Regions from separate parts of the Sphingobium sp. BYY-5 genome, predicted to be linked through region 3. Evidence: riboswitches for the same ligand, from Rfam matches in the RefSeq annotation. Region 3 holds a riboswitch; each other region holds the start of a gene.

Region 1 (2,198 bases), on a different contig from region 3:
CCGCCTGAACCGGCGGTACAAGTCAGGTTCCGTCAGTCCCTATCGCGGCTGGATGAAGTGGCATCATGTCGTCGGGCTGTTGGGCGGCCTGTTCCTTGTGGGTTGGGTGTTCAGCGGCTGGCTGTCGATGAGCCCATGGGGCGGCCTGCGCGACAAGGGGCAGGCGGACGTGCCGCGCCTTTACGCCCGCGCCCAACCTGTCTTTCCGGCCATTGACCCCGCCATATTTCTTCGGCGCGGGCACGATGCCAGAGAAATACGGTTCGCCTATCTGGGCGGCCTGCCCATCATCACCATTTGGGGGCCGCAACCGGCCGAACTGCTGGATGGACGGAATGGCCGACCCATCATACTTGACCAGCCACGCATCCTGGCCATGGCGCGCAATGCGATGCCGGGTGCCCGGCTGGTCGGTGTCGAGCGGTTGGAACAGCCGGATCGATATTGGTATTCGACCGGGGACCCGCGGGATGACAGTCGGCCTCTACCGATCCTGCGCCTGAAGTTTGTCGATCCCGCGCGCACATGGTTGCACATCGATCCGGCGACCGGGGCGTTGCTCGGGCAGTTGGGGGCTGGGGGTCGCTCTTATCGTTGGCTGTTCAACGCGTTGCACAGCCTGGACCTGCCTTGGCTGCTCATCTGGCCGGTCATGCGGCACGTCTTGATCTGGTTCCTGTCCATTGCCGGTGTGGCCATTTCCGTGAGCGGCATGGTGATCGGCTGGCGGCGGCTATTCGCGCTGAAGAGAGGAGGGAACGGGCGCAAAGGCCAGGCCCACCATCTCAACCAACAGTCCCAGCTTGGCTCGACCGTGAGTTTCGACTAGTGGAGCTGTGATGCCTTTGGAGCGATCCGGGCATTCCATGAACGCACCGGTGCTCCGCAAGGGGCATAATCGGGAATGCGGTGCGGGGGCCTTGCTCCCAATTCCGCGGCTGTCCCTGCAACTGTGAGCGGATAGTGCGATGCATCGGCCCCTTGGGGGCAACCACTGGGCAGGCGGATCGCCGGGCCGGGAAGGTGTGCATCAAGCCATGACCCGCGAGCCAGGAGACCGGCCGGTGCCGTGGTCGCTCTTGCCCTGACCCAGGGGTTGGTCATGGCACGGTCCTTCTCCGTCTGGGCGACGAAGCTGTGCGGCTGGGGCTGCACGGTCGCGTGGTGACGGGTGCCTGTCGCGCCTGCCCGCCGTTGCGCGTCGACCGGTGATGCCGGCAAGCCCCGCCATTTTGCGTCCGGGCGCGCGGAGAAGCTATGTGGGCCGGGACGGCGAAGGCAGGGGCAAGGGGGCGGTCAGGGGCTGGTGCCCAAACGCCTGGCGCCCGATGATGGCGGGCGACGGATTGCTGATGCGGGTGAAGCCGCGCCTGGGCCGCCTGACACAGGCCGAGGTTGCTGGCCTGTGCGCGGCAGCGATCGCCCACGGCAATGGCCAGATCGATGTGACACGCCGCGCCAACCTCCAAATCCGGGGCGTGAGCGAGGCGACATGGCCCAAGCTGCTCGAATGCCTGCTGGACCTCGACCTGGTCGATAGCGATGCCGACCGTGAAGGCGTGCGCAATATCCTGATCGCGCCGGATTGGCAGGACGATGACGCCAGCCATCGCATCGGCTGCGAATTGCTCGAACGGTTGGACGAACTGCCGGAACTGCCGGAACTGCCGGACAAGGTCGGATTTGTCATCGATACTGGCCCAGCGCCCGTCCTCACCGGTAAGCCGGGGGACTTCCGGCTCGAACGAACAGTGGACGGCGCCATCATGCTGCGCGCGGACGGCCGGACGAACGGGGTGGTTGTGGAACGGCATCGGGAAGTGGACGCCCTGATCGCGCTCGCCCACTGGTTCGCGGCAAGCGGCGGAGCGCAGGCGGGACGCATGGCCCGGCATGATAAGCCGCTGCCCATATGGGCGGCGGGCACGGACAAGCCCGCCCCTTCTTTGCCGCCCTTGGTCCCCGGACGCTGGGACCGAGGAGCGGCCTATGGTGTGGCGTTCGGCCGCCTGAATGCGGACACCTTCGCGCGTATGATGGATGGGCAAGGCGGGCAGGGTGTGCGTATCACCCCCTGGCGTATCCTTCTTGTTGAGGGCGAAGGCGCCCCCGCCGACTATCCCGGCCTGTCGAGCGATCCGGCTGAGCGGTTGCTGCGCATCGACGCCTGTCCAGGCTCTCCCGATTGCCCGCAGGCC
Region 2 (2,198 bases), on a different contig from region 3:
AGAGGGCGTCGGGACGCCAGCGCCTGAACGAACGGCCTTTGTCATGCGGATTGGGGCCGCCGCCGAATAGGAAGCGAAGCTGTCATCAGCCTTTCAGGGCGGCATGACTATCGCACGCAGCTTCACTTCCCCTGGCGGGCTGTTACTGGCGTTGCAGCAACCGCTCCGCCGACAGGCCGAACGCCACGCCGATCGTCGCCCACAGCACCAACTGGGTTGCCATGGCGGCAACGCGGAAATTCCACAGCAGGCTCGCGGGGAAATGTTCGGGCACCTCATCGATCGTGGGCAGCAGATATTGGCCCAGCATGACCAGCAGCAGATAGGCGCCGATCGCGAGCAGGACGGCATCGATCCTGCGCCAGGAGCGGGACAGCGCCATGCGCAGCCTGCCAGCAATCACCGCAGCGCCCAAGGACAGGACAATCATCGCGAAATAGGCGGCGGTGCGGACGCCCACCGTTTCATGTCGCCCGACGGCAGGCGGTGTCTGCGGATATTTGATCGCCGGCACGATCACGACCAGCAGGAAGGCCAGGCCCGCCAGTAGCAGCGCGAAGCTGCGCGGTCCCATCCGCCCGATCCGCCCGTAGCCATAAGCGAAAACCAGCGAAAAAATGCCGCCCACCGCAGCGCCATAAAGCGTCAACGCCGTGAGCAGCCCCGCGCCCTTCTGGGTAGCGCGGCTGACCAGTTCTTCCTCTCCGCCACCCATATCATGGGCGGCATGGGACGCTTCATAGGCGATGGCCAGGTCGACCTGCGGCTCGGCGATGACGCGCGCGCACAAGGTCGACAGCAGGGCCGCCAGAATGCCCGCCAGCATTCCGCGCCACAAGAGATCCTTGGTCATGTGATTGGGCTGTCAGTGGCAGGGGAAGCCGAGCAGATGACGGCCGTCATGCACATATTCATGCACATACATGCCGTCGAACAGGGCATAGGCACCTTGTTCGGTGCTGACGAAATAGAGAAAGATCATCGCGATCAGCAACCCGAACACGGCCCAGGGGGCGATATCCTCGATCGGAATTGCGGCCTGCCCGCGTACGGGAATGAAAACGTCGTCGAACAGGGCGGCATTGCTGGCCATGGTCATGCTCCTTTGCGGGATGTCGCGTCCCGATGGGGGTATCAAAAGCCCAGGAAGAAAATCTGGCTCTCGACGCGCGGCAAGGGCATCGATTACAGTGGCGCGACCGCGCCGGATTTGCACCGGCTTCCTCTTCCTGGACGCTGTCTGTCCTTTGAACCGGCAGGCGATCGGCGTCAACTGTCTGTCGGAGCTTTGCCTGACCCTTACGCTTACCCTTACCCTTACCCTTACCCTTACCCTGGTCTGTGCCGGTGCGACACGCTTCAGTCGATCGGGTGGCTTTGCCGGGCCGGAAGAGCCGCTGGACGATGCCGGTCGTCGCGCGGCCGTGGCGGCGATGGCGGGCGTGCGGTTTGATCGGCTCTTTTGCAGTCCCGCGCGGTCCGCGATGGAAACGGCAGCGGCCATGGCGCTGCCGGTGGAACCGGAAATCGCATTGCGTGACGTCGATCATGGCGCGTGGAGCGGGCGCACCATTATGGAGGTCGGTGCATCGCATCCCGATGGATTGGCAGCCTGGCTTGCCGATCCCGCCGCCGGCGCTCCGGATGGGGAGGATATGGCGAATGCCGCCGCGCGCATCGGCTCCTGGATCGATAGCCTGGCGGGGCAGACGTCAGGCCGGCCGGGGGCGATTACGCATCCGATGATGATCCGCGCCGCGCTGGCTCATATGCTCGACATGCCGTTGCGCGCGACCCTCGCCATCGACATCGCCCCGCTTTCATTCTGCCGCCTTTCCTTCAATCGGGCATGGCGCCTGCAGGCGCTTGGCGCGCTCCCTATTGATAGTGGTGGAAAGGCTAAAGCCGCTTACCATGCCAGCGCAGATGATCCTCCATGAAGGTGGAGATGAAATAATAGCTATGGTCATAGCTAGGCTGGACCCGCAGGTTAAGGTCGATCCCTGCGACGGAGCAGGCGGCTTCCAGCAACTCGGGCTTCAATTGTTCGGCCAGGAATGGGTCCGCCGCGCCCTGATCCACCAATAGCTCCGGCACTCGCGCGCCATCCTCGATCAGCGCGACGGCATCATGTTGACGCCACGCCGCCTTGTTGTCGCCCAGATAGCCGCCCAGCGCCTTCTGCCCCCAAGGCATTT
Region 3 (2,198 bases):
ACCACCGACAGTCGCTCGGGCGCAAGCGCGCTGAACGGGATATAGCCGAAAAAGGGATCGGCGATCGGCACGCCGTCGAGCAGCATCAGCGTACGGCTTGACGCATTGCCGCCCAGCGCGCGCAAGGTCGCCCCCTGATTGGACGGGTTGGACGACCGGCTGTCTGACCGGCGGAACTGCTGGAAACCCGCGACATCGCCCAGCACGCTCTCGATCCGGCCTGAAGCACTGTCCATCAGCCGCTGCCGGTCGATCACCACCGACCCATAGACCGGCGTGCCCGGCGGCAGGTCCAGCCCCGCCCCCGTCACCACGATGGACGGCGCATCGTCGGGCGCTTCAGCCCAGGCGGTGGCTGGCACGGCCAACAGGATGGCGGACAATAGCTGCTTCTTCATGGCGCTCCCCTTGATGCGCCCCCTTTGTTGTTTTTCACCGTCTTTGCAAATGGAAAGGGCAGCATCCCTCTTCCCCCCGACAGAGGCGCCGGACGAAAGCACATTGCCAAAATGGTGCGGCGCGTTATGGGCATGATGGTGGGGAATATCTGTTCTCCATGACCGCGTCGGTGCCCCGCGAGGGGCTTGAATGGGAACATGGTGAGGCGGCTTAACAAGAGCCGGCAAATCCAGGGCTGTCCCTGCAACTGTAAGCGGCGAGCGCGATGCACAGGTTCCGGAACAGGCCGGGACAGCCACTGGGGGAGACCCTGGGAAGGTGTGCATCAAGCGACGACCCGCGAGCCAGGAGACCAGCCAGCGTGGGTCGCTCATTGTCCCAGGTCCAGGGAGAGACCAGGGCACGGAGAATGTCCGTCGAGCGACGACCAAGCGGCCGGGGCCGCTTCGGCGCGGGGTATGCGGGCGCAACAACGCCAGTCCGCCACCATGCGCCGGTCGATCGCGTTGCGCGTTCGGCAGGCCCTGCCTTCGTTGCCGGCGTTCGGAGGGGGCTCTCCGATGAAGACTGTAAAGACTATTTCCCTATTGGCCCTGGCAGCGGCGACGCCTGCCCTGGCTCAGGCGCCCGAAACGGAACCCGGCACGCGCCCCGGCGATGAGATCCTCGTCACCGCCTCCCGTTCCGGCGAAGGGGTGAAGGCCAGCCAGCTCGGCGCGTCCGTCACCGTGATCGACGCCGCCACGCTGGAAGCGCGGCAGACGCGCATCGTGTCCGACGTGCTGCGCGACGTGCCCGGCATCGCCATCAGCCGGATCGGCGGAGTCGGCGGCCAGACGCAAATCCGCCTGCGCGGCAGCGAAGCCAATCATGTTCTGGTGCTGATCGATGGTATCGAGGCCGCCGATCCCTATTATGGCGAATTTGATTTCGGCACGCTGATCGCCGATCCCGCCGCCCGGATCGAGGTGCTGCGCGGCCAGCAATCCTCGCTCTACGGTTCCGACGCGATCGGCGGCGTGGTCAATTATATCACCCTGTCGGGTCGCGAGGCGCCGGGCATCAGCGGACGGATCGAGGGCGGTTCCTTCGGCACGGTCAGCAGCGCCGCGCGCGTGGCGGGCGCCAGCGACGGCTTCGACTACGCCCTGTCCGCCTCTTATTATGACACGGACGGCTATCCCACCGCGCGCGGCGGCAACCGGGACATCGGCTCCCAAAGCCTGGGCGCGACCAGCAAGGTCAACTGGACGCCGACCGACGCCGTCAAGCTGACGGGCGTGCTGCGCTACAGCCTGACCAAGGCCGACACCAACAACAGCGAGTTCGATCCCACCAGCCCTCTGTTCGGTTACACGGTCGACAGCCCCGGTGTCCGTTATCGCAACGAAGCGCTCTATGGCCTGCTATCGGCGCAGCTTACCGGGCTGGACGGGCGATGGATCAGCACGCTGTCGGGCCAGTTCGCCGATACGACGCGCAAGGGCTATAACGCCTTTGGCTTCGACTATGGTGACAAGGGTCGCCGCTACAAAGGCTCCCTCTCTTCCAGCCTGACCCTCGGCACGGAAGCGGTGACGCACCGCATCACCGGCGCGATCGATGTGGAGCGGGAGAGTTTCCGGAACCTTTCGAGCTTTGCCTTCATGGGCAGGCGGCATACCGACAATATCGGGCTGGTCGGGCAATATGAGATGACGGCCGGCGCGCTCTCGCTGGGCGGGTCGGTGCGTTACGACGACAATAACCGCTTTCAGGACACCACCACCTGGCGCGTCCAGGGCAGCTACGCGCTGCCG
Region 4 (2,198 bases), on a different contig from region 3:
GCCGGGTCGCGTTATTGCCGCTGTTGCTGACATTCCTGTAGCTGATCCGGTTGATGTCGAAGCCCAGGACCAACTGATTTTCCAGGCCGCCAATCTCCTGCGTCAGATTTGCGGTGGTGCGGTTCCCGGTCTGTTTCTGGATATGGTAGAGATCAAGAAAGCTCGACTGCCGCACCTGTGCCGGGCTGCTGGCGGTCGCTGGAATGTAAGTCAGATTCTCCGCATTCTTCCAATATTTATTGGCCCATAGATGATAGACGGTGCTGCGGATGATGAGCGCATCGGATGGCGTCCATTCCACCTTCGCCTGGCTCCAATTGTCGCGGAAGCGCAGATTGGCGTCCGTGACATTGTAATTGTTGCGGCGAAGCGACCGGTCGAGCTTGCCGTTGACCAGCGGTACGCCGAACCAGATACGCGGACTTTGGCTGCTATAATCATGCGATAGGGTGAAGCTGAGATTTTCGGCCGGTTTCAGCCGGATCGATCCCGCAAGAGCCAGCGCATGGGAATCGCCGCGATCCATCCATCCTTCGGACCGGCGATAGCTGGCGTCGGTGCGAAAGCTGACTCCATCGGTGATGGGTCCACCCGCGCCCGCCGCGACATTCAGGCTGTCATAGGAGGCGATGCCGATACGGCCACTGACCTCCATCTCATCGGACGGCTGCTTGCGCACCACGTTGACCGCACCGCCGATCGCACCCTCGCCATAGAGGACCGAGGCAGGGCCCCGCAAAATCTCCACGCTCTGCGCCATCCACGGGTCGGCCGGGAAGGTCAGCGTGTTATTGTACATGCGCATCCCGTCATAGAGGGTCATCACCGAATTCTGGCCGGTGAAGCCGCGCGCCGAGAGACCATAACCGAACACGCCGGAGGTATTGACGATCCCGGTCGCGCGGGCGGCAGCATCCTGAACGGTCAGATCGCCGCGCAGACGAATTGCATCCCCGTCCAGCGTTTCAACGCTGGCGGGCATTTCCAGTGGTGTCAGGCCAAGACGGCTGGCACCCTCTGTCTTCAGGTTGAAGCGGAGCGTATCGACCGCGCCCGTGACGACGATCGCGGCATTTTCAGCCTCTGCGTCAGGTTGTGCATAAGCGATAACAGACGCAGCAAGAGTGAAGACCGCAACCGCAGCCGATGTGAACTTCAACATTATCTTCCCCCGTCGGCGTCGCACGACATCTGGACGGGGGCGTGCCGTTCACGAACGGTCGGCAGCCGGCGTCGGCCGGACGCCAGGGGCGACCGATACACGGCTTTCCGATGCGGCCCCAGCCGCTCGTTCGTCGCTCAAACGGAGTTCACCGTGCCACGGCCACACCCTGGACCAAGGCAAGAGCGACCAGACACCGGCAGGTCTCCTGGCTCATGGGTCATCACTTGATATACGGCCTTCCCAGGCCTTCGCTGAATTTAGCATCCGGCCCAGTGGCTGGCGGCTCGGGCGCAATGCCGTCCGCACATGTATATCGCGCTCGCCACTTACAGTTGCAGGGGCAGCTATGGATTAAGGCCCCGAAAGGCCCGCACCATATTCCCTTTTCATCCCCGTCTCCGGGGAACCGACGCGATCTTCGCCCCACCCGCACCTCAAAGGCGCAAGAAGGACAAGGCTCCTTATAATTCCGGTTTCGCACAGGCAAGCGCTATCCAGCGACATCCGCCTCGCGATGCTGCGCCCGGTTTCCCGTACGATATCCTATATGTCCGGGGTCCGGCCCCTAGGGCCGATCGACATTCACAGTCTTAGGCGCTTCCTACGCCGTCATGCCGGACTTGATCCGGCATGACGTTGAAAATGAGGCCGAGGCTTCAGCTTTAATCTGAATCTCGATCCGCCCTAATGTTGACGACAGGCGCGTTGTCGTGGCCGGTTCAGCATGGTGACGGCTATCCAGCCCAGACCCAAAGGGAGCAGGCACAGGCCGACGACTATCGGCAGCATATGTTCCACGCCGAACCCCCACCGCATGGCTTCCGACCCGGCGAAATAGCCCGGCGCCAGGAGCGCTGGAATCCATAGCAGCGCGGAAAGGATATTCGCAGCCTGGAACGGTATCTGCGGCATTTTCAGAACACCCGCGACCAGGGGAATGGTCGCACGGAGAGGCCCCAGAAATCGTCCCAGCAGCACCGAGATGAAGCCATATCGCCGAAAGGCCAGCCGCGCCCGCGCCAGTGCCAGACGA

What was found. Region 3 has a riboswitch for cobalamin ahead of MOK15_RS04565 (TonB-dependent receptor). Riboswitches for the same ligand answer to the same signal wherever they lie in the genome.
Region 1: another riboswitch for cobalamin. It lies ahead of MOK15_RS18490 (cobalamin biosynthesis protein CobG); the one in region 3 lies ahead of MOK15_RS04565 (TonB-dependent receptor).
Region 2: another riboswitch for cobalamin. It lies ahead of MOK15_RS16700 (CbtB-domain containing protein); the one in region 3 lies ahead of MOK15_RS04565 (TonB-dependent receptor).
Region 4: another riboswitch for cobalamin. It lies ahead of MOK15_RS18500 (TonB-dependent receptor); the one in region 3 lies ahead of MOK15_RS04565 (TonB-dependent receptor).

Annotation. Positions count from the first base shown of each region.
Region 1 covers NZ_JALEBH010000002.1:541,490-543,687, reverse strand. Annotated here, with positions in the region: gene MOK15_RS18495 (PepSY domain-containing protein) at 1-829, shown strand, start outside; cobalamin riboswitch at 860-1,081, shown strand; gene MOK15_RS18490 (cobalamin biosynthesis protein CobG) at 1,329-2,198, shown strand, end outside.
Region 2 covers NZ_JALEBH010000002.1:78,786-80,983, forward strand. Annotated here, with positions in the region: gene MOK15_RS16695 (CbtA family protein) at 143-853, opposite strand; gene MOK15_RS16700 (CbtB-domain containing protein) at 866-1,093, opposite strand; adenosylcobalamin (AdoCbl) riboswitch at 1,097-1,250, opposite strand; gene MOK15_RS16705 (histidine phosphatase family protein) at 1,248-1,940, shown strand; gene fghA (S-formylglutathione hydrolase) at 1,900-2,198, opposite strand, start outside.
Region 3 covers NZ_JALEBH010000001.1:934,134-936,331, reverse strand. Annotated here, with positions in the region: gene MOK15_RS04570 (TonB-dependent receptor) at 1-398, opposite strand, end outside; cobalamin riboswitch at 550-775, shown strand; gene MOK15_RS04565 (TonB-dependent receptor) at 960-2,198, shown strand, end outside.
Region 4 covers NZ_JALEBH010000002.1:545,391-547,588, forward strand. Annotated here, with positions in the region: gene MOK15_RS18500 (TonB-dependent receptor) at 1-1,162, opposite strand, end outside; cobalamin riboswitch at 1,343-1,591, opposite strand; gene MOK15_RS18505 (DedA family protein) at 1,850-2,198, opposite strand, start outside.